One region of the Actinomadura rugatobispora genome, then DNA from elsewhere that is predicted to be linked to it. Evidence: predicted binding sites of a transcription regulator. Region 1 holds the regulator's gene; the other holds the start of a gene.

What was found. The regulator HrcA, encoded in region 1, represses chaperone genes, less so after heat shock. The targets are predictions, from matches to a motif close to TTGGCACTCTCNNNNNGAGAGTGCCAA.
Region 2: groL (chaperonin GroEL) is a predicted target of HrcA. The motif match lies at 5,501-5,527, and genes of this name have one in related genera.

The regions. Positions count from the first base shown of each region.
Region 1 is NZ_AP029191.1:7,776,273-7,787,041, reverse strand. It holds gene ybeY (rRNA maturation RNase YbeY) at 56-535, opposite strand; gene ACZ466_RS34885 (PhoH family protein) at 574-1,632, opposite strand; gene ACZ466_RS34880 (histidine triad nucleotide-binding protein) at 1,853-2,197, opposite strand; gene ACZ466_RS34875 (SigE family RNA polymerase sigma factor) at 2,545-3,132, shown strand; gene ACZ466_RS34870 (hypothetical protein) at 3,129-3,794, shown strand; gene ACZ466_RS34865 (16S rRNA (uracil(1498)-N(3))-methyltransferase) at 3,862-4,593, opposite strand; gene dnaJ (molecular chaperone DnaJ) at 4,642-5,775, opposite strand; gene hrcA (heat-inducible transcriptional repressor HrcA) at 5,776-6,789, opposite strand; gene ACZ466_RS34850 (DUF3097 domain-containing protein) at 6,908-7,771, shown strand; gene ACZ466_RS34845 (DUF4870 domain-containing protein) at 7,900-8,514, shown strand; gene hemW (radical SAM family heme chaperone HemW) at 8,572-9,780, opposite strand; gene ACZ466_RS34835 (antitoxin YezG family protein) at 9,904-10,377, opposite strand; gene ACZ466_RS34830 (hypothetical protein) at 10,509-10,769, shown strand, end outside.
Region 2 is NZ_AP029191.1:1,929,087-1,939,855, forward strand. It holds gene ACZ466_RS07995 (alpha/beta fold hydrolase) at 1-568, opposite strand, end outside; gene ACZ466_RS08000 (RNA-binding S4 domain-containing protein) at 645-1,073, opposite strand; gene ACZ466_RS08005 (universal stress protein) at 1,092-1,934, opposite strand; gene ACZ466_RS08010 (ArsR/SmtB family transcription factor) at 2,332-2,682, opposite strand; gene ACZ466_RS08015 (DUF3073 domain-containing protein) at 2,730-2,927, opposite strand; gene ACZ466_RS08020 (histone-like nucleoid-structuring protein Lsr2) at 3,292-3,711, shown strand; gene ACZ466_RS08025 (LysR family transcriptional regulator) at 3,844-4,773, shown strand; gene ACZ466_RS08030 (TetR/AcrR family transcriptional regulator) at 4,841-5,416, opposite strand; gene groL (chaperonin GroEL) at 5,635-7,263, shown strand; gene ACZ466_RS08040 (ATP-binding protein) at 7,510-10,188, shown strand; gene ACZ466_RS08045 (AfsR/SARP family transcriptional regulator) at 10,190-10,769, opposite strand, start outside.

The sequences.
Region 1 (10,769 bases):
GCCTCCCCGCCGGACGGGAGGGGCCGGGGGGACCGGACGCGGCGACGGGAGGGGATCATCGCCGGCCGCGTTTCTCCTGCCAGGCGTTCAGCAGGTCGGCCTGCAGGCCGAACATCTCCTTGTGCTCCTCGGGCTCGGCGTGGTCATAGCCCAGCAGGTGCAGGATGCCGTGCGTGCACAGCAGCTCCAGCTCCTCGCCCCGCCCGTGGCCGGCCTGACCGGCCTGCCGATCGGCGACCGCGGGGCACAGCACCACGTCGCCCAGCAGCCCCGGATCGGTCTCGCCGTCCTCGTCGGCGCCGCCGGACATGTGGCCGGGCCGCAGCTCGTCCATCGGGAAGGCCAGCACGTCGGTCGGGCCGGGCTCGCCCATCCACTTCTCGTGCAGCTCGCTCATCGCGGTCTCGTCGACCAGCAGCACCGACAGCTCGGCCAGCGGGTGCACGCGCATCCCGTCCAGGACGTGCCGGGCCAGCGCGGACAGGGCGTTCTCGTCGACCTCGACGCCCGACTCGTTCAGCACCTCGATGCTCACCGGCCGCGCCCCCGCCCCGGACCCGGCTCCCCGGCCATCTAGCGGCCCCGCTTGCGGGACGACGGGCCGCGCGCGCCCTGCTTGATCGCGGGGACGCTGGACTCCCTGGACGCGTCGTAGCGGCTGTAGGCGTCGACGATGTTGGTGACCAGCTTGTGCCGGACGACGTCGTGGCTGTTCAGCCGGCAGAAGTGGATGTCCTCCACGCCCTCGAGGATGTCCTGCACCACCCGCAGCCCGCTCTGCTGCCCGCCCGGCAGGTCGACCTGGGTGACGTCGCCGGTCACCACGACCTTGGAGCCGAAGCCCAGCCGGGTCAGGAACATCTTCATCTGCTCCGGCGAGGTGTTCTGCGCCTCGTCCAGGATGATGAAGGAGTCGTTCAGCGTCCTGCCGCGCATGTACGCCAGCGGGGCCACCTCGATGGTGCCGGCCGCCATCAGGCGCGGGATCGAGTCGGGGTCGACCATGTCGTGCAGCGCGTCGTACAGCGGCCGCAGGTAGGGGTCGATCTTCTCGTAGAGCGTGCCGGGCAGGAACCCCAGCCGCTCCCCCGCCTCGACCGCCGGCCGGGTCAGGATGATCCGGTTGACCTGCTTGTCCTGCAGCGCCTTGACCGCCTTGGCCATGGCCAGGTAGGTCTTGCCGGTGCCGGCGGGGCCGATGCCGAACACGATCGTGTGCTTGTCGATCGCGTCGACGTACCGCTTCTGGTTGAGCGTCTTGGGCCGGATGGTGCGGCCCCGGCTGGACAGCACGTCCAGGGTCAGCACCTCGGCCGGGCGCTCCTCGGTCTGGTTCCGCAACATCGCCAGGCTGCGCTCCACGGCGTCGGGGGTCAGCTGCGTCCCGCTCCTGAGCAGGTCGATCAGCTCGGAGAAGAGGCTGGACACCAGCTCGGACTCGGACTCGGGGCCGGTCACGGTGATCTCGTTGCCCCGGACATGGATGTCGCTGTGGAAAGCGCGCTCGATGACGTGGAGCAACTCATCCCGGGAGCCCAGCAGGCTCACCATCGAATGGTCGTCCGGCACCACGATCTTGATCTGGGACCGCGCGCCGGCGTCGGCGCGTCCCGCGTGAGTTGATTCGACCATCAGCCGGGCCTTACGGCCTCTCCGACCTGCCTTCTCTCGTCCGGATGTCTCCTGCCTGTGTCCCTTCCAATGGTACTGGCCGCCCGCGACGGAGCGCCGCTGTATTTCCGCTCGCCCGCCCCCGTACGCCACCCGCGAAACGGCGGGGCGGAGATCGGGCGCGGGACGGCGCGGTGGAGCGTTCCGGGCGCCGGTCGGCGCGGCCCGCCCCGGCGGGCGGTCAGCCGGGCGGCCAGTTCAGGCCACGGCCGCCCAGGACGTGCGCGTGCACGTGGAAGACGGTCTGCCCGGCCTGGGGACCGGTGTTGAAGACGATGCGGTAGCCGCCCTCCGCCACGCCCTCGTCCTCGGCGACCTGGCGGGCCTCCCCCAGCAGCTCGGCCAGCAGCTCGGGGTCGGCGGCGGCCAGCTCGCCCACGGTCGGGTGGTGCTCACGCGGGATGACCAGCACGTGCGTGGGCGCCTGCGGGTTGATGTCGCGGAACGCGACCGTCCCCGCCGACTCGCGCACGATCTTGGCGGGCACGTCCCCCGAAACGATCTTGCAGAACAGGCAGTCCGTCATCGCTCTCCTCCCGCCGGCCATGGTGCCGGAGATCCTATCGAGACCGGCCGTCCCATGGCCCGCGGAGCCCCGCTGAGAATCGGCTCGCACTGATCAACCTCTGGGCGGTTTCAGACCCATTCGGTCCGGCCGCTGGATTATGGTTGTCAGCCCAGGCGTACCTCCGGCCCGTCAGTAGCGTGCCTCGCCTTCCGACCGGTCGGTTCGCCGCTCCACGCCGCAGTCGGGGCGATCGTCCGACAACGCGGCCGGGGTCGGTTGAAGGCGGCGGACAGGTGACTGAGGCGAGAGCAGTACAGCATGCCCTTTCGTACGGTGGCGTATAGGTGACCGAGGCAAGACAGACGATGCCCTTTCGTAAACCCGACGACGAGGGTGGGCGTCCCACTGACGTGACCGAGACCCTCGTGGCCAGGGGCACGGCCGGGGCGGTGGCCGTGGCCTGGGACGCGGACCAGGCCGTGACCGCGCTCTACAGTGCCAACTACCGATCGCTGGTACGCCTCGCCGCCATGCTGGTGCGCGACGCCGGGACGGCCGAGGAGGTCGTCCAGGACGCGTTCGTGGCCATGCACGGCGGATGGCGGCGCCTCCGCGATCCCGACAAGGCCCTGTCCTACCTGCGGCAGTCGGTGGTCAACCGGTCGCGGTCGGTGCTGCGGCACCGCGCCGTCGTCGAGAAGTACGCCCCCAAGGGCCTGCCGGACGCGCCGAGCGCGGAGGCGGGCGCCATCGGGGAGCTCGAGCGCTCCGCGGTGATCCAGGCGCTGCACAGGCTGCCCACCCGGCAGCGCGAGGCGCTGGTGCTGCGATACTACGCCGATCTGTCCGAAGCGGAGATCGCCCAGACGATGGGCATCTCCCGAGGTGCCGTCAAGAGCCATACGGCACGCGGCATGGCCGCGCTACGCAACATCCTGGAGCAGTTCACATGACCACCGACCCCCACGACGAGCACGGCGAGATCCTCCGCCGCGCCCTGCACGCGGAGGCGGCGGGGGTCATACCCTCGGCCGACGGCCTGGAGAAGATCCGGAGCCGTATCGACGATCGCGCGCAGCACAGGTTCGGCTGGGACTGGTTCACGGCGATCTGGGCCCGCCCCGTGCTGGCCGTGGCCGTCGCCGTCCTCATCGCCGGCATCGGCGTCACCGCTCCGCAGACGATCGACCTCATCCAGTCGGCGGGCAGCAACGGCACCTCCGAGAAGGGGCGGCACAACAGCTCCGACGGCGATCCCACCGGTCCGCAGGGCGTCCCGCCCAACGCGCAGCCGCCCGCCTCCGCCGTCCCCAGCGAGAGCGGCGACCCGAGCGAGACCGGCACGCCGTCGCCCGCCGCGTCGCCCGGCTCCCCCGCCTGCGCCGGCACGACCCCGGCCCCGAGCACGGCCGGCACCCCGAGCCCCGCCCCGAGCGGCGGGTCCGGCGGCGGCACGCCGCCCTCGGCGTGCCCGGGCCCCTCGACGTCCCCGTCGCCGTCGCCGTCGCCGTCCGACACCGGTTCGACCGACCCGGGCCCGACGACCCCGAGCGACCCGCCGATCAGCGAGGAGCAGCCCGTCCCGGCCCAGTCCGAGGGCTCCTCCGCCCAGTAACCCCGCCGCCGCACGGGCCGGTGAGACACCGGCCCGGTCCCACGCCCCGCGCGGCCGGTCCGTGTGTCTACCAGCGGCCGGTGGCCGCCATGAGGACTGACAGGGCGGCGACGCCCGCCGTGGAGGTCCGCAGCACCGTCGGGCCCAGGCGCACCGTGCGGGCGCCCGCCGCCGCGAACGCCGCCAGCTCCTCCTCGGTGATCCCGCCCTCCGGCCCGACCACCGCGATGATCTCCCCGGTGGCCGGCGGCCTGACCGCGCTGAGCGGCCCCTCCGCCTCCTCGTGCAGGACCAGCGCGGCGGACGCCGCCGCGAGCCGTCCGGCGACCCGGTCGGTCGTGGCGAGCTCCGCGACCTCCGGCAGGCGGCTGCGGCGGGCCTGCTTGGCGGCCTCCCGCGCGGCGGACCGCCAGCGGCCCAGCGCCTTCTCGCGGCGCTCGGGACGCCACTGGGTGACGCAGCGGGCCGCCGCCCACGGGACGATCTCGTCCACGCCCGCCTCGGTCATCGTCTCCACCGCCAGCTCGCCGCGCTCCCCCTTGGGCAGCGCCTGGACGACCACCAGCCGCGGCTCGGGCGCCGGGCGCCGCTCGCGGGCCAGCACGTCCAGGGTCAGCGACGACCGGTCGGCCGTGACGACGACGCACTCGGCCAGCAGCCCGGCGCCGTCGGTCAGGTCGACGCGCTCGCCGGGCCGCAGCCGCTTCACGGTGGCGGCGTGCCGCCCCTCGGGGCCGTCCAGGACGACCCGCTCCCCCTCCAGACCGGCGGTCTCGGCGAGGAACACCGGCGGACTCATCGGCATCTCCTGGCGTCCGGTGCGGCCGCCGCCGGCCGCACCGCGCTCCTACTGGTTGAAGACGTCCCGGAGCCTGGAGAACACGCTCCGCTGCCCCGGTGCGAACTTGCCGGGCGGGCGCTCCTCGCCGCGCAGCTGCGCCAGGCGGCGCAGGAGCTCCTCCTGCTCCTCGTCGAGCTTGCCCGGGGTCTCGACGTTGACATGGATGTGCAGGTCGCCGCGGCCGCTCTCGTTGAGATGCCGGACGCCGCGCCCGTACAGCCTGATCACCTGGCCGGACTGGGTGGCCGGCTTGATGTCGACGTCCTCGGCGCCGTCCAGCGTCTCGACGGTGACGCTGGTGCCCAGCGCCGCGGCCGTCATCGGGATCTCGACCGTGCAGTGCAGGTCGTCGCCCTCCCGCTCGAAGATCGCGTGCGGCTTCTCCACGATCTCCAGGAACAGGTCGCCGGGCGGGCCGCCGCCCGGGCCGACCTCGCCCTCGCCGGCCAGCTGGATGTGGATGCCGTTCTCCACGCCCGCCGGGATCTTGACCTTGACGGTGCGGCGGGTGCGGACCCGGCCGTCCCCCGAGCACTCCTGGCACGGGGTGCGGATCACGCTGCCGAAGCCGCCGCACTGCGGGCACGGCCGGGCCGTCATGACCTGGCCCAGGAACGAGCGCTGCACCTGCTGCACCTCACCCCGCCCGTGGCAGGTGTCGCAGGTGTCCGGGTGGGTGCCGGGCGCGCAGCCCGAGCCACTGCAGGTGGTGCACGCCACCGCCGTGTCGATGGACAGCTCGCGGGTGGTGCCGAACGCGGTCTCGTCCAGGCCGAGCTCCACCCGCAGCGTCGCGTTGCGGCCGCGGCGGGCGCGGGTGCGCGGCCCGCGGGAGGCCGCGCTGCCGAAGAAGGCGTCCATGATGTCGCTGAACGGGAATCCGGCGCCGCCGAAGCCGCCCGCCCCGGCGCCCGCGCCGCCCGGTGCGAACGGGTCGGCGCCCAGGTCGTACATCTCGCGCTTCTTCGGGTCGGAGAGCACCTCGTAGGCCTGGGTGATCTCCTTGAACCGCTCCTGGGTCTCCGGGTCCGGGTTCACGTCCGGGTGAAGCTCCCGGGCCAGCCGGCGGTAGGCCTTCTTGACCTCGTCCGGGCTGGCGTCGCGGCGGACGCCGAGGGTCGCGTAGTAGTCGTTGGCCACTTACGACCCCGCCAGGATCTGTCCGACGTAGCGTGCCACTGCCCGTACCGCTCCCATCGTGCCGGGGTAGTCCATGCGTGTAGGCCCGAGCACTCCCAGCCGGGCCAGGGTCATGTCGCCGACCCCGTAATCGGCGACGACCACCGAGGTCGATCGGAGCCCCTCGTCGGGGTTCTCGGTGCCGATCCGCACCGTAACTGTAGAGGAGTCGCCCGTCTCCCCGAGCAGCCTCATCAGGACCACCTGCTCCTCCAGCGCCTCGAGCACCTCGCGCAGGCTCTGCGAGAAGTCCACCGCCGCCAGGTTGGCCGCGCCGGCGAAGACGATCTTCTCATCGTGCTTCTCCACCAGCGTCTCCAGCAGCACCGAGAGCACGGCGGCCGTCACCGGCCGGTCCTCGGGCTGCACCCGGTCCGGCAGGTCGGCCACCGCGGCCGGGACCTCGCCGAGCCCGCACCCGTCCAGGCATGTGTTGAGCAACGCCCGCAGGTGCCCGATCGATTCCTCGGACAGCTGCGCGGGCGCCTCGATCAAGCGCTGCTCGACCCGCCCGGTGTTGGTGATCAGGACCAGCAGCAGCCGGTGGTCGGCCACCGGGACCAGTTCGACGTGCCGGACCGACGAGCGGGTGAGCGAGGGGTACTGCACCACCGCGACCTGCCGGGTGAGCTGGGCCAGCAGCCGCACCGTGCGGCCGACCACGTCGTCGAGGTCGTAGGCGCCGGTGAGGAAGGTCTCGATCGCGCGGCGCTCCGCGCCCGACAGCGGCTTGATCGTCGACAGCCGGTCGACGAACAGCCGGTAGCCCTTGTCGGTCGGGACGCGGCCCGCGCTGGTGTGCGGCTGGTGGATGTAGCCCTGCTCCTCCAGCACCGCCATGTCGTTGCGGATCGTCGCCGGGGACACGCCGAGGTTGTGCCGGTCGACCAGCGTCTTGGACCCGACCGGCTCGTTGGTGGACACGTAGTCCTCGACTATGGCCCGCAGGACCGCGAGTTTCCTGTCGTCGAGCACGTGGTCACCTCCTCTGCCCCCGGTACTGGCACTCCATACTTCCGAGTGCCAAGTGTACGGCCAGGCGAGCCGCATTCGGAGATGCCGGACCGCCCGGGCTCTCGTTAGAGTCCTGAACGTGCAGAGCAAGGACTACGGCGACGACGTTCTGGCGGGCGACTGGCGGCGGCCCCGCAAGGGGACCATCCCGGAGATCCCGGCCGAGAACGGCCTGGTCGCCGAGGACCCGGACAGCGGATTCTGCGGCGCCGTGGTCGGATGCGACAAGTTCGGCGTCACGCTCGAGGACCGTTTCGGCAAGCGGCGCGTGTTCCCGCTCGCCAAGGCGGGGTTCCTCATCGACGGCCGGCCGGTGACGCTCGTCCGTCCCACCGGAGCGGCGCCGGGGTCCCCGGGCGGCGCGGGTGGAGCCGGCGGCGGCCAGGGTCGGCCGGTGCGGTCGGCGTCCGGGTCGATCGCCGTGCGGGGCCTGCGCGCACAGGTCGCCAAGGAGAGCCGCATCTACGTCGAGGGCGTCCACGACGCGGAGCTCGTCGAGAAGATCTGGGGCCACGACCTGCGCGTGGAAGGCGTCGTCGTGGAGTACCTGGAGGGCGTCGACGACCTCCCGGCCATCGTGGACGAGTTCGCGCCGGGCCCGGGACGCCGCCTGGGGGTGCTGGTCGACCACCTCGTCGAGGGCTCCAAGGAGAGCCGCATCGCCGCTCAGGTGTCCTCGCCCCACGTGCTCATCACGGGCCACCCCTTCATCGACATCTGGGAGGCCGTCAAGCCTTCGACGGTGGGAATTTCCGCGTGGCCGCGCGTCCCCCGCGGCGTACCCTGGAAAGAAGGTGTGCTCACCGCGCTCGGCTGGGGGGACGACGTGCGTGCCGGATGGAAACGGATCCTCGGATCGGTCGCCACCTACACCGACCTGGAACCCTCCCTCCTGGGCCGTGTCGAAGAGCTCATCGACTTCGTCACCGCGCCGGAGCCCTGAACCTCCTGACCGCACCGCGCCATCCAAGGGGTGGCGGCACCTATCTATCTCCATATCGCCAACTGCCCGATCAGTCCCCGCGCCTTAGATCGATCGCCTCCGTCAGCGACCCCCACGAGGAGAACGCGATGTCGTACGGGCCTCCGGAACAGCCAGGGTACGGACAGCAGCAGCCGGGCCACGGTCAAGCCCCGCACGGGCACGATCCCTACGGGCAGGACCCGTACGGGCAGGGCGCCGGGGGGCAGAACCCCGGCCAAGGCCAGCAGCCCGGGTACGGTCAGGCGCCCGGGTACGGACAGGCCGGTCACGACCCCGGCTACGGGGCCTACGGGCAGGCTCCGGGGTACGGTCAGGCCCCGGCCTACGGCGGCCAGATGCAGCCCTACGGCGCCCCCTATGGGCAGGGCGCGACGTCCGACGAGCGCACCTGGGCCCTCATGGGCCATCTGGGGCAGTTCCTGCTGGGGTTCATCGCCCCGCTGCTGCTCTTCCTGATCAAGAAGGACGAGTCGGCGTTCCTGCGCCACCACGGCGCCCAGGGCCTCAACCTGGCGATCAGCCAGACCGTCTACCTGATCGTCAACCTGGTGCTGAGCGTGGTCACGCTCGGGATCTGGCTCATCCCGACGCTGGCGCTGGGCGTGGCGCAGATCGTCTACCTGATCCTGGCCGCCGTGGCGGGCAACCGCGGCGAGTGGTACACCTTCCCGACCATCATGGCCTGGCCCATGATCAAGTAGGCCGCGGACCTGGTCGGGCACGCCCCGGCCCGGCCCGGCCCGGCCCGGCGCGGCCGGTCAGGTGAGGTCGCGGACGACGGCGTCGGCGAGCAGGCGGCCGCGCAGGGTGAGGACGGCGCGGCCCCGCTCGTACGGGCCGGGCTCGACGAGGCCGTCGGCGATGGCGCGCCGTACCGCCGCGTCGTCCAGCAGGCCGGCCGGGCAGCCCTCGGCCAGCCGCAGTTCCAGCATGACGCGCTCGATGTGCCGGTCATCGTCGTCCAGGACCTCGCGGGCGTGCGCGGGCGTGACCTTCTCGGCCAGCCGGGCGGCGTACGCGGCGGGATGCTTGACGTTCCACCAGCGGGTGCCGCCCACGTGGCTGTGCGCGCCGGGCCCGACGCCCCACCAGTCGGCGCCGGTCCAGTAGAGGAGGTTGTGGCGGCAGGCGGCGTCCGGGGTCGCGGCCCAGTTGGAGATCTCGTACCAGCTCAGCCCCTGGGCGGACAGCAGTTCGTCTGCCATGAGGTAGCGGTCGGCCATCGCGTCGTCATCGGGCGGGGTCAGTTCCCCCCTCCGCACCTGCGCGGCCAGGCGGGTCCCCTCCTCCACGATCAGCGCGTAGGCGGACACGTGGTCGGGGCCTGCCGCCAGCGCCGCCTCCAGGGAGGCCCGCCAGTCGTCATCGCTCTCACCCGGAGTGCCATAGATCAGGTCCAGGTTGATGTGCTCGAAGCCGGCCTTGCGCGTCCAGTCGACGACCTGGGGGATCCGGCCCGGGGTGTGGGTGCGGTCCAGGACGGCCAGCACGTGCTCGCGCGCGCTTTGCATGCCGTACGAGACGCGCGTGAACCCGTTCTCCCGCAGGCGTTCCAGGTAGCGGTCGTCCACCGATTCCGGGTTGGCCTCCGTGGTGATCTCGGCGTTCCCGGCCAGGCCGAACTCGGCGTCGATGGCCCCGAGGATCCGCCCCAGGTCTTCGGGAGGCAGCAGGGTGGGTGTGCCTCCCCCCACGAACACCGTTTCCACGGGCAGGTCCGCGTCGCCCAGCACACGGCGGGCCAGCCGTACCTCCTCGATCGCCGTCTCGGCATAGGAGTCACGGCTCGCCCCGGGGCCGAGCTCTGTGGCGGTGTAGGTGTTGAAGTCGCAGTAGCCGCACCGCGTCACGCAGAACGGGACGTGCACGTAGAAGGCGAACGGCCGCTTCCCCAGCCCGTCCAGGGCGCTCAGGGGCAGCGCACCATCGGCGGGTACCGGGTCACCGTCGGGCAGGGTAGAGGGCACCCTTCAAGTCTGCCCCGCCCGACGCCCTGCTCCGTCCCGCGCCGCCGCGTCCAAGGCGAGCCGACCAGGGCCCAGGGATACACAGCGCCCGGCCGGCGGCCCCGGGGGCGGGCGCTTCTGCCGTTAGCGGCGTGGCCTGAGGGTCGTGATGCCGTGGGCGCCCTCGCCCAGCTTGTCGCGGAGCCAGCCGGGGATGTGCTCCTCCGAACGGGGGAAGCGTTCGAGGTCGAGGGCGTAGGCGGACGGGGTCAGAGGCGGTCTGAACTCGGGTTCGCCGTCGTAGTCGAACTCGGCGCTGAACCGGCCGCCGCGCTCGATGTCCAGCCGCGCGGTGAACCACGCGCCCTGCCCCCGCCGGTACATCACGCGGCGCAGCTCGTCCATCCTGCCGACCGCCTGGCCCGGCGGCATGGCGGCGCGGCTCTCGCCCCCCGCGCCGACCACCTCGAACGAGGCGCTGTCGATGCCCACGGTCGCGCGGAACTCGAATCCGAGCCGTTCCCACCCGCTGGGGGCGGCCGAGCGCAGCGCGCGGACGGCGCCGTTCACCGCTGCCCGCTCCTTGGGAGAGCGCAGCACCTGCTCGGAGTGGGTCACGATCGAACCTCCGGAACCATAGTGGCCACTGCCCCGACCGTACCGATCCGGGGTCCCGCGCCAAGCGACCGCCGCCGTGTCGTGGCGAACCTTGGCTCCGGCAAGGTCTTTTGGACGGATAGGGTCGCCGGGTGGCTGATCAGGGGGCGGTGAAGTACGGGCGGGTGCCCACGCGCGTGCTGCTGTACGGCGAGCCGGAGGGCTGGGGCTACACGGTCGTCGACCAGCACGAGGGCGAACAGCACTTCCCCCTGAGCGGACCGGGCGTCTCCTGGCAGCCTCCAGGGCGGGCCGAACGCGACCCCGAACCCCCGTGGTGGCGGCACCGCCTGGGAGAGACGGCCGAAACCCTGCGCGACCACATCGGACGGGCGCTCACCGACCAGACCTTC
Region 2 (10,769 bases), 5.8 Mb from region 1:
TGGACTCGTGCATGGCCATGTACCAGAAGGCGTCACGGTTGCCCTGGGTCACCTTGTTGCCGGGGCGGTTGGCGCCGAAGAACCCCTCGCTGGCGTCCTTCCAGAACTGCGAGCGCTCGGCGAGGATGCCCTTCTTGATGTCCTCGAAGGCCTCAGCGGGCACGCCCTCGGGGTTGGTGTCGGTCTTGAGCATCAGCGGCGGGATCGCCGACAGCAGGACGGCCTTGCCGACCCGGCCCGTGCCGTGGCGGCCGATGTAGCGGGCGAGTTCGCCGCCGCCCATGGAGTGCGCGACGAGGACGATGTCGCGCAGGTCGAGGGCCTGGATGAGGTCGTTGAGGTCGTCGGCGAAGGTGTCGAAGTCGTAGCCGTCCCAGGGCTGGCTGGAGCGGCCGTGCCCGCGGCGGTCGTGGGCGATGCCGCGGTAGCCGTTCTCGGCGACCAGTTTCAGCTGGTCCTCCCAGGCGTCGGCGTTCAGCGGCCAGCCGTGGCAGAACAGGACGGGCCTGCCGGAGCCCCAGTCCTTGTAGAAGATCTCCACTCCGTCGCGCGTCGTGATGACACCCATGCCGCGGCCCCCCGGTTCCTCGTTGGCGGTGTTTCGGTCACCAACGAGGCGGTACCCGGGCGGGATGTCCGGAAAGTCAAGATCCGGTCGGCAGATCTTTACCGGGCGGTACCGGGGGCGCCGGCATGCCCGGCCGGCTGCGGAGCCGCTCCATCTCGCGGCGGTCGCGCTTGGTGGGACGTCCCGCGCCGCGGTCGCGCCGGGCGATCGGGACCAGCGCCTCGCGCGGGGGCGGCGGCGGGCTCTTGTCGATCAGGCACTCCTGGGCGACGGGCGCGCCGACCCGCTTCTTGATGATCTTCTGGACGACGACGATCCGCTCGCGGCCGTCCAGCCGCAGCCGCACCTCGTCGCCCGGCCGCACCACCGAGGCCGGCTTGACGCGCACGTCGTTCACCCGGACGTGCCCCGCACGGCACGCGCCGGTGGCCATGGACCGGGTCTTGATCAGGCGCACCGACCACAGCCAGACGTCCACCCGGACCGAACCGCCCTCACCCTCCATGCCCCCGACCCTAGCCGGTCAGCCGGACTGGACGACGGCGACCGGGCTGTGGGCGTGGTGGATCACGCCGTGGCTGACCGAGCCCAGGCCCGGGACGTTCAGCCAGTTGTGGTCGTGGGCGCCGACGACGACCAGGGCGGCCCCGCGGGACGCCTCGCGGAGGGCGGTGACGGGATGGTCGCGGACGATGTCCGCCACGACCTCGACGTCCGGGAAGTCCCCGCGCACGGGGGCCTGGGCGCGGACCACCTCCTGCTCGAGCTTCTCCACGACCGCCGCGGCGGGCAGGTCCGCGCCGCCGTCCCGCCAGGCGTGCAGGACCCGGACGCGGGCGCCGCGCACGGACGCGGCGTCGAAGGCGTACCGGAGGATGCCGCCGGGGTCCGAGACCAGGTCGATTCCGGCGACGACCTCTCCCCCGCCCTCGGCGGACGCGGGATCGCCGCGCACGATCACGACCGGCACGGCGGTGTGCCCGGCCAGCCGCAGCCCGGTCGAGCCCAGCAGCAGGCTGGCGAACCCGCCCCGGCCGCGATGGCCCACCACCAGCTCGAAGGCGCGCCGGGACCGGTCGGCCAGCACGACCGCGATCGCCTCGGCGACCAGCTCGGTGGTCACCTCGATCCCGGGCCGGTGCTCCCGGGCGGTCCGCGCGGCCTCGGTGAGGATCTCCTCGCCCGCCTCGGCGACGCTCTCGGCGATCTGGCCGGGCGCGAACAGCGGCAGCTCGTACAGGCCCCGGTCGATGGCGTGCACGATGTGCAGCGGCCGGCGGCGCAGGGCGGCCTCGTCCGCCGCCCACCGCACCGCGCGGGAGGCGCCCGGCGATCCGTCGGTGCCCACGGCGATGGGGTCGGTCATCGTGCTCAGCTCCCTCGGCTCGCGTGCCTCACGGTGTTCTTTCCCAGCCCCGCAGCGGCGGTGCCGCCCATGCCCATGCCGAACACGCCGATGCATCACCCACCCGCCGAACCGGTCGGTCAGCGCGCCCACCGGGATCCGTCCCAGTTCAGCGCGAACCCGAGGGTGGCCATGGCCAGCATCAGCCAGGGCGGCCGCGACGTGCCCATTCCCGCTCCCTCCCGTCCACCGGCGCGCGGCCGGACGGGGGGACCATGGTCATGATCGGCCATCCGGCGCGATCTTCACTGTGGTCGAGGAGGGGCGGCTCAGATAGGGACCTTGGTCCTCCGCTGGGGCCTTTTCACTCCGGCGCGACCAGAAATTGGGGCCGGGGATGCCCCGTGGACGGGACGGTTCAGCGGGTGGCGAGCCGGGTGCGGCCGCCGGTCTCGAGCCCGGTGGCGGGCTCGTCCTCACCGGCCGGCAGGTCGGCCAGGATCCGCCGGGCCGCGCCCATCAGCTCCGACACGTCACCGCCCGCCAGCTCGTAGGTCACGCTGGCCCCCTCGCGCCGGGCGGTCACGATCCCGGAGCGGCGCAGCACCGCCAGCTGCTGGGAGAGGTTGGAGGCCTCCACCTCGATCTCCGCGAGCAGGTCGCGGACCGGTCTGGGCCCCTCGCACAGCATCTCGAGGACCCGGACGCGCACCGGGTGGCCGAGCGTCTTGAAGAGCTCGGCCTGGGCCCGGTGCGCGGGGACCGGCATCCCTCAGGCCCTCGTCCAGGGGCCGTGCGGGACGCGGGCGCCGTCGTTCACGCGCCCGGCTCCCGGTCATGGTCACGCTCGCCCTCGGCGGCGTCCTCGGGGACGGACACGTGCCCCGCGGGCACCGCGGGCGACTCGGTGACTCCCAGCTCGTGGCGAAGCCGCTCCAGGTCGGTACCGCCTCCGCTGTACTTCAGCTTCCGCGCGACCTTCGTCTGCTTGGCCTTGGCCCGACCGCGTCCCATACGCCCGCCCTCTCTCGTGCAAGGGCCACGTCACCCTTGAACGACGCGGCCCGCTCTATCGCCGACTCATGCTGAGCACGCCCGCGATTGTAGCCAATTGAAAATTTGTTCAACTCGAACTCTGAATGTGACGGCCCCCACATCACGGCCCGTACACGCCCCCGGCACGGGCGGGACCCGGTTGGAGGGCGGGCGGCCGGTCCCGGTGACGGAGGGCGGCGAGCCGGCCGGGCGGGCCGGAATCGCCCCGTCCGGCAGGGCGACGACCAGCGCCGATGAGAACGAGAGGGCACGCCGCGAGAGCGGCGCTACTACGCGCCCGAGTCCGCTAGCGTCTGGGTAGCCAGCTAGCGGAAAGGACCACATGGCGGAGAAGGTCATCCTCGTCGACGACATCGACGGCACCGAGGACAGCGATGTCGCCAAGCGGGACTTCGACGTCCTCGGACGGAAGTTCACGATCGATCTGAGCGACGCGAACGACAAGCGCCTGCGGGACGCGCTCGACACCATCGAGGCGTTCGTCGACAAGGCCCGCGAGGTGAAGGCCGCCGGACGGGGGCGCAAGGCCGCGAGCCCGGCCAAGATCAAGGGGTACACCAACTCCGACGTGCGCGAGTGGGCCCGGGAGAACGACGTCGAGGTCTCGGCCAAGGGCGTGATCGCCGACGAGGTGTACGCGGCGTTCATCGAGGCCCACCCCGACGCGGCGCCCGACGGCAGGCCCGGCTCCGGGGAGGCGTCCGCGGACGCCTCCGGCGAAGGCCCCGGCGACGACGCCTAGCGTCTCGCGCCCGGCACGGGATCCCCGCACGATGGACGGGCGGCGCGGTCACGCGCCGCCCGTCCGCGTTCCCGGGAACGGATCGTTCACGGCCATCACAAGATCCCGCAGGGTTTCGTGTTGAATGGCCACATGATCGACCCTCGGCTGCAGACTCTCCGCGTCCTCCAGGAGGAGGGCACGGTCACCGCGACCGCCGAGGTCCTGCACCTCACGCCCTCGACGGTCTCCCAGCAGCTCCGCCAGCTCGGCAAGGACCTCGGCGTGCCGCTGCTGGAGGCGCAGGGCCGCCGGGTCCGCCTCACGCCCGCCGCGTACACGGTGCTGGAGCACGCCGACACGCTCTGCTCGCAGTGGGAACGGGCCCAGGCCGATCTCGCGGCGCACCGCCAGGGCACCTCGGGCCAGGTCCGGTTCGCCGCCGTGTCCAGCGCGCTGGCCGCGCTCGTCGCCCCGGCGGCCGCGCTGCTGCGCGCCGAGCACCCCCGGCTGGGCGTGCGGATGGCCGAGCAGGAGAGCCAGAAGGTGTTCTCGCAGCTGCTGGCCCGCCGCACCGACATCGCCGTGGTGATCCCGACGGCGGACGGCCCGCCGCCCGGCGATCCGCGCTTCGACCAGCGGCCGCTGCTGGACGAGCCGCAGGACCTCCTGGTGCCGCCGGGGCATCCGCTGGCCGCGGGCGGCGCGGTGGAGCTGGCCGAGGCGGCGCACGAACCGTGGATCGGCTGCCCGAACCGTCCCGACCAGCACCATCTGCTGCTCGCCTCGTGCGCCGCGGCCGGGTTCACGCCCGGCATCGCGCACGACGCCAACGAGTGGTTCGCCGTCTCCGCCCTGGTCTCGGCGGGCTTCGGGGTCGCGCTGGTGCCCCGGCTCGCGTCGCTGCCTCCCGAGAACGGCGCGGTCCGGGTGCCGCTGCGCGGGGATCCGGTGCCGTCCCGGCGGATCATCACCTGCGTCCGGCGGGGCAGCGGGCGGCAGCCGCCGGTCGCGCACGGCCTGGAGGCGCTGCGCCGGGCGGCGGACGCGCGGCGTGCGCGCGACCGCCCTACGAGGGGCTAAAGGCCTGGCCGCGCTCGCCAAGTCCCGGTCAGGGGCGAGCCGCCAGGCGAGCGCCGTGGGCCGGGACTTAGAAACACAGCCCGGGGAGGCCGATCTGCTGGAGGGCCTCCCGCAGGACGGTCTCGTACGGCGTACCGTCGTCGAGCCGGAGCCAGTGGCCGGTCGCGGCGGCGGTCGCGCCGACGACGGAGGCGGCCAGGACGGCGGCGCCCAGTTCGCCGGCACCGCTCCGCTCGGCGATCGCGGCGGCCAGCGGCGGCTCGATCGCCGCCATCGCCTTGAGGTACTCGCCGCGCAGCGACGGGTTGGAGGCGATCATGCGGATGATCGCCCGGTCCGGCTCGGCGGGCGTGTGCACCTCGATCACCGCGGCGACCAGCGCCTCGTTCAGCGGCTCGGCCTCCGGGCGGGCCCGCAGCGCCGCCGCGAGCTGCTCGCCGCGGTCCGCCGCGACGGCGCAGATCGCCTCCTCGCGGCTGGAGAAGTGGTTGTTGTAGGTGCGCGGCGAGACCCCGGCCAGTTCGGCGATCTGCGTGACGCGCACGTTCTCCGGGCCGTTCTCCAGGGCCAGCCGGAGGGCGGCGGCGCTGATGGCGGCGCGGGTGGCGAGCCGGTTGCGGGTGCGCAGGTCCAGGTCGTCCATGCGGGGAGTCTAGCGGAAGATCTTTGCGTGACGCGCAACTTGTGCGTGGCACGCAACTTGTGGTTACAGTACTGGCGTCAGGGATTGGCACTCCGGGAAGGAGAGTGCCAATGCGGGCCAGCGCGGATCCGGCCGGCGACACCTCCTCGCGGGGGTGGTCCGTCGCGGGCGCCGGACGGGTCCGTCACGGCCGTCGTGTTTTCGGGAGGACGGAGCCTATGGCCGCAAGGATGATCGCGTTCGATGAGGAGGCCCGTCGGGGTCTGGAGCGCGGGATGAACCAGCTCGCCGATGCCGTGAAGGTGACCCTTGGTCCCAAGGGTCGCAATGTGGTGTTGGAGAAGAAGTGGGGCGCTCCGACGATCACCAATGACGGTGTGTCGATCGCCAAGGAGATCGAGCTCGAGGACGCGTGGGAGAAGATCGGCGCGGAGCTGGTGAAGGAGGTCGCGAAGAAGACCGACGACGTCGCCGGTGACGGCACGACGACGGCGACCGTCCTGGCCCAGGCTCTCGTCCGTGAGGGTCTGCGCAATGTTGCCGCCGGTGCGAATCCGATGTCGCTGAAGCGTGGCATCGAGGCCGCGGTGGAGCGGGTGAGCGAAGAGCTGTCGAAGCTGGCCAAGGATGTGGAGACCAAGGAGCAGATCGCTTCGACGGCGTCCATTTCGGCCGGTGACCCGCAGATCGGCGAGATGATCGCCGAGGCGATGGACAAGGTCGGCAAGGAAGGCGTCATCACCGTCGAGGAGAGCAACACCTTCGGGCTGGAGCTGGAGCTCACCGAGGGCATGCGCTTCGACAAGGGCTATCTGGCCCCGCTGTTCGTGACCGATCCGGACCGGCTGGAGGCCGTCCTCGACGAGCCGTACGTGCTGGTCGTCGACGGGAAGGTCTCCGCCGCCAAGGACCTGCTGCCCGTCCTGGAGCAGGTGATGCAGTCCGGCAAGCCGCTGCTCCTGATCGCCGAGGACGTGGAGGGCGAGGCGCTCCCCACGCTGCTGGTGAACAAGATCAAGGGCATCTTCAAGTCGGTGGCGGTGAAGGCCCCGGGCTTCGGCGACCGGCGCAAGGCCATGCTCGGCGACATCGCCACCCTCACCGGTGGCCAGGTCATCTCCGAGGACGTGGGCCTGAAGCTGGAGAACACCACCCTGGAGATGCTGGGCCGCGCCCGCAAGGTGGTCGTCTCCAAGGACGAGACGACGATCGTGGACGGTGCGGGCGACGCCGTCGGGATCGCGGGCCGGGTCAACCAGATCCGGACCGAGATCGACGGGACCGACTCCGACTACGACCGCGAGAAGCTGCAGGAGCGGCTGGCCAAGCTGGCCGGCGGTGTCGCGGTGATCAAGGCCGGTGCGGCGACCGAGGTGGAGCTCAAGGAGCGCAAGCACCGGATCGAGGACGCGGTGCGCAACGCCAAGGCCGCGGTCGAGGAGGGCATCGTCCCCGGTGGCGGCGTGGCGCTGCTGCAGGCGGCCGTCCCGGCCTTCGAGAAGCTGGACGTGTCCGGCGACGAGGCCACCGGTGCCGCGATCGTCAAGCGGGCCCTGGAGGAGCCGCTGAAGCAGATCGCGGTGAACGCCGGCCTGGAGGGCGGCGTGGTGGTGGAGCGGGTCCGCAACCTGACGCCGGGTGAGGGCCTGAACGCCGCCACGGGCGAGTACGTCGACATGTTCGAGGCGGGCATCCTGGACCCGGCCAAGGTGACGCGGTCGGCGCTGCAGAACGCCTCCTCGATCGCGGCGCTGTTCCTGACCACCGAGGCCGTCATCGCCGAGAAGCCGGAGAAGACCCCGGCCGCCGGCGGGGGCGCCCCGGACATGGGCGGCATGGACTTCTAGGCATGGACCACTGAACAGGTCCAAAAGGGGCGGTCCGACAGGACCGCCCCTTTTTTCGATCACTGCGGTGCGTCAGTACCGAAAAGTCTTGCGCGTGAACGGAAGAACGGGAGCGCCGGGACGCGCTAGCATCGCCCCATGCTCATGCGTATGCACGTGCATTTGGGCACCCATATGCATACGCCGATGCATGGGCCGATGCACGGGATGTGGAAGGCGGAACGGACGGGAACGGGGTGACGGGTGATGGCGGCGGAGCGACCACCGGCGGTCCATCGGGCGATCATGTGCGTGGACGTGGCCGGTTACGGGGATCACCGGCGGACCAACCGCGACCAGGTCGCGGTGCGCGAAGGTCTGTACAGGGCGCTGCGGCGGGCCTTCATCCGCTCCGGCCTGCGCTGGGAGCGCTGCCACCGCGAGGACCGCGGCGACGGCGTGCTGATCCTGGTGCCCTCGGAGGTGCCCAAGGAACTGCTGGCCGGGCGGCTCCCGGTGGAGCTGGCCTCGGAGCTGGAGGCCCACAACGGGGGCGCCGGGCCGGAGGCGCGGATCCGGCTGCGCGCCGCGGTCCACGCCGGGGAGGTGCAGCACGACGACCACGGCGTGGCGGGGACGGCGATCAACCTGGCGTTCCGCCTGCTGGAGGCCGGTCCGCTGAAGGACGCGCTGCGCGGGTCGCCCGGCACGCTCGCGCTCATCGCCTCCGAGTGGTTCTACGAGGAGGTGATCCGGCACCACCCGGCGAGCGACCCCAAGGCGTACCGCCAGGTGCCGGTGGCGGTCAAGGAGACGCTGACGCGCGGCTGGGTGCGCCTGCCGGGCCTGCCGGGCCTCCCCTCTCTGTCCGGGCTCGTCCTGGGACGGGCCCCCGGCGAGCCGGAGGGACCGCGCCAGCTCCCCGCCGCGGTCCGCGACTTCGTCGGCCGGGACGCGGAACTGGCCCTGCTCGACGATCGGCTCACTCCCGGCGACGACGTGGTGATCGCGCTCGTGACCGGCACGCCCGGGGTCGGGAAGACCGCGCTGGCCGTGCACGCCGCGCACCGCGCGCGGCACCGCTTCCCCGGCGGCCAGCTGTACGTGGACCTGCGCGGGTACGCCGCCGAGCCCGCGCTCGCACCGGAGCAGGCCCTGGAGGGGGTGCTGCACGCCCTGGGCGTGCCCGCCGGGCGGATCCCCGCCCCGCCCGCCGCCCGGTCGGCGCTGTACCGGTCGCTGCTGGACGGCCGCCGCGTCCTGATCGTGCTGGACAACGCCGCCTCGGCCGCGCAGGTCCGGCCGCTGCTGCCGGGCGCCCCCGGCTGCGCGGTGCTGGTCACCGGCCGCGGCGACCTGTCCGGCCTCACCGCCCGCGAGGGCGCCCGCCCGCTGGAGCTGGCGCCGCTGGAGCCCGCCGAGTCCCGCGCGCTGCTGCGCCGGATCGTCGGCGCGGAACGGGTGGACGCCGAGCCCGGCGCCGCCGCGGACCTGGCCCGGCACTGCGCCCACCTGCCGCTGGCGCTGCGGGTGGCCGCCGAGCGCGCCGCGGCCCGTCCCGGCCTGCGGCTGGCGGGCCTGGTCCGGGAGCTGGACGAGCGCAACCGCCTGGACGTGCTGGGCGCCGACGACGAGCACACCGCGCCGCGCACCGTCCTGTCGTGGTCGTACCACGCGCTGCCGCCCCCGGCCGCGCGGATGTTCCGGCTGCTGGCGCTGCATCCCGGCGCGGAGGTGTCGCCGGGCGCCGCCACCGCCCTCGCCGGTGCCGGGCCCGGCGAGGCGCGGCGGCTGCTCGACCGGCTCGTCCGGGCGCACCTGCTGGAGGAGGCGGCCCCCGGCGGCCGCTACCGCCTCACCGGGCTGCTGCGCTGCTACGCCGCCGAGCTGGCCGAGACCGAGGAGCCGCGGCGGGACCGCTCCGCGGCCGTGCGCCGCGTCCTGGCCTGGTACCTGCACACCGCCGACGACGCACGGCGGCTGCTGTGCCCGCACCGCGTCGCGCCCCGCCTGACCGTGCCGGACGGCCCGCCGCCGCGCCGCTTCCGGTCCGCGCGGGAGGCGCGGGAGTGGTGCGAGTCCGAGCGGGACAACCTGGTCGCCGCCGTCCGCCACGCGCCCGCGACCGGCCACCACGACATCGGGTGGCGGCTCCCGCTGGCGCTGTGGACGCTCTGCCTTCCGCGCGGCCCGTGGACGGACTGGGTCGCCGCCCACCGCGGCGCCCTCGACTCGGCCCGGCACTCCGGCGACGACGCCGGGGAGGCGTACGCGCTGGGCGCGCTCGGCTTCGCCCGGCAGGACCGCGGCCGCTTCGAGGAGGCGGCCAACCACTTCCTCAGCGCGCAGCTGATCTTCAAGTACGTCCGGGACCGGCGGGGCGAGGCGTGGGCGCTGCACGGCCTCGGGTACGCGCTGCGCCGCCTGCACCGCTACGACGAGGCGATCCTGCTGCACCGCCAGGCGCTGCGGATCTCCACCGAGATCGGCGACGCGGGCGGCCGGGCCTGGTCGCTCGGCGGGCTCGGGTTCGCGTACGCGGGACGGCGCCGCCACGCCGAGGCGCTGAACCACTTCGAGCGGGCGCTGTGCATCGCCCGGGGCACCGACCGGCGCGCCGAGGGCTGGGCGCTGTACGGGCTCGGCCACGCCTACCAGACGCTGGGACGTCCCGAGCAGGCCACCGGCCACTACGGGCGGGCGCTGGAGATCTTCCGCGAGATCGGCGACTGGCGGGGCCGGGGCGAGACCCTCGACGGCCTCGGCAAGGCCCATCTGAGGGCCGGGCGGCCCGAGGCCGCCCGCGCGTGCTGGACGCGGGCCCTGGAGGCGTTCCAGGACCTGCGCTCACCGCAGGCGTCCCGGGTCCGTGACCGGCTGCTGATCCTCGACGACGACACCGTCCGCGAACTCCCCGAGTCCGAGGCCGCCGTGCCCTCCCCCTGACTCAGCCGGCGGAAGCGGGCGTGGGGGTGGCCGACGCGGCGATGCGGGCGGCGATGCGGTCGACGTCGGCGCGTTCGGCGGGCGGGAGGGGCGCGCCGGTGGACGCGCGGATCGCGGTGGCCTCCTCCAGCGATCGCGCCGCCTCGCCTGGATCGTCCAGCGCCCCCGCCAGGCCCTCCAGTGCGAGCGCGACCGCGCGCGGGTTCCCGGTGGCGCGGGCGGCGGCGAGCCCCTCCCGGTGCAGGCGCAGCGCGGACTCCCCGTCGCCGCGCAGTTCGGCGACGAAGCCGAGTTCGGCGAGGATCAGGGCCAGGCCGGGGCTGCCGTCGGCGTCGCGGCACCAGTCGAGCCACGCGCGCAGGTACGACTCCGCCGCGTCCAGGTCGCCGCGTCTCCGGGCGGCCAGGGCCAGCCCGATCTCGGCGAAGTTCTCCGCCCGCCGGTGCGACTCGGCCCTGGCCAGGCGTGCGGCGCGGCGGTGCAGGTCGTCGGCGCGGTCGTGGTCGCCCTCCAGCAGCGCGACGCGGCCGAGCCGGGCCAGCTTGCCCGACGCCTCCGTCCACAGCCCCAGCTCTTCGGCC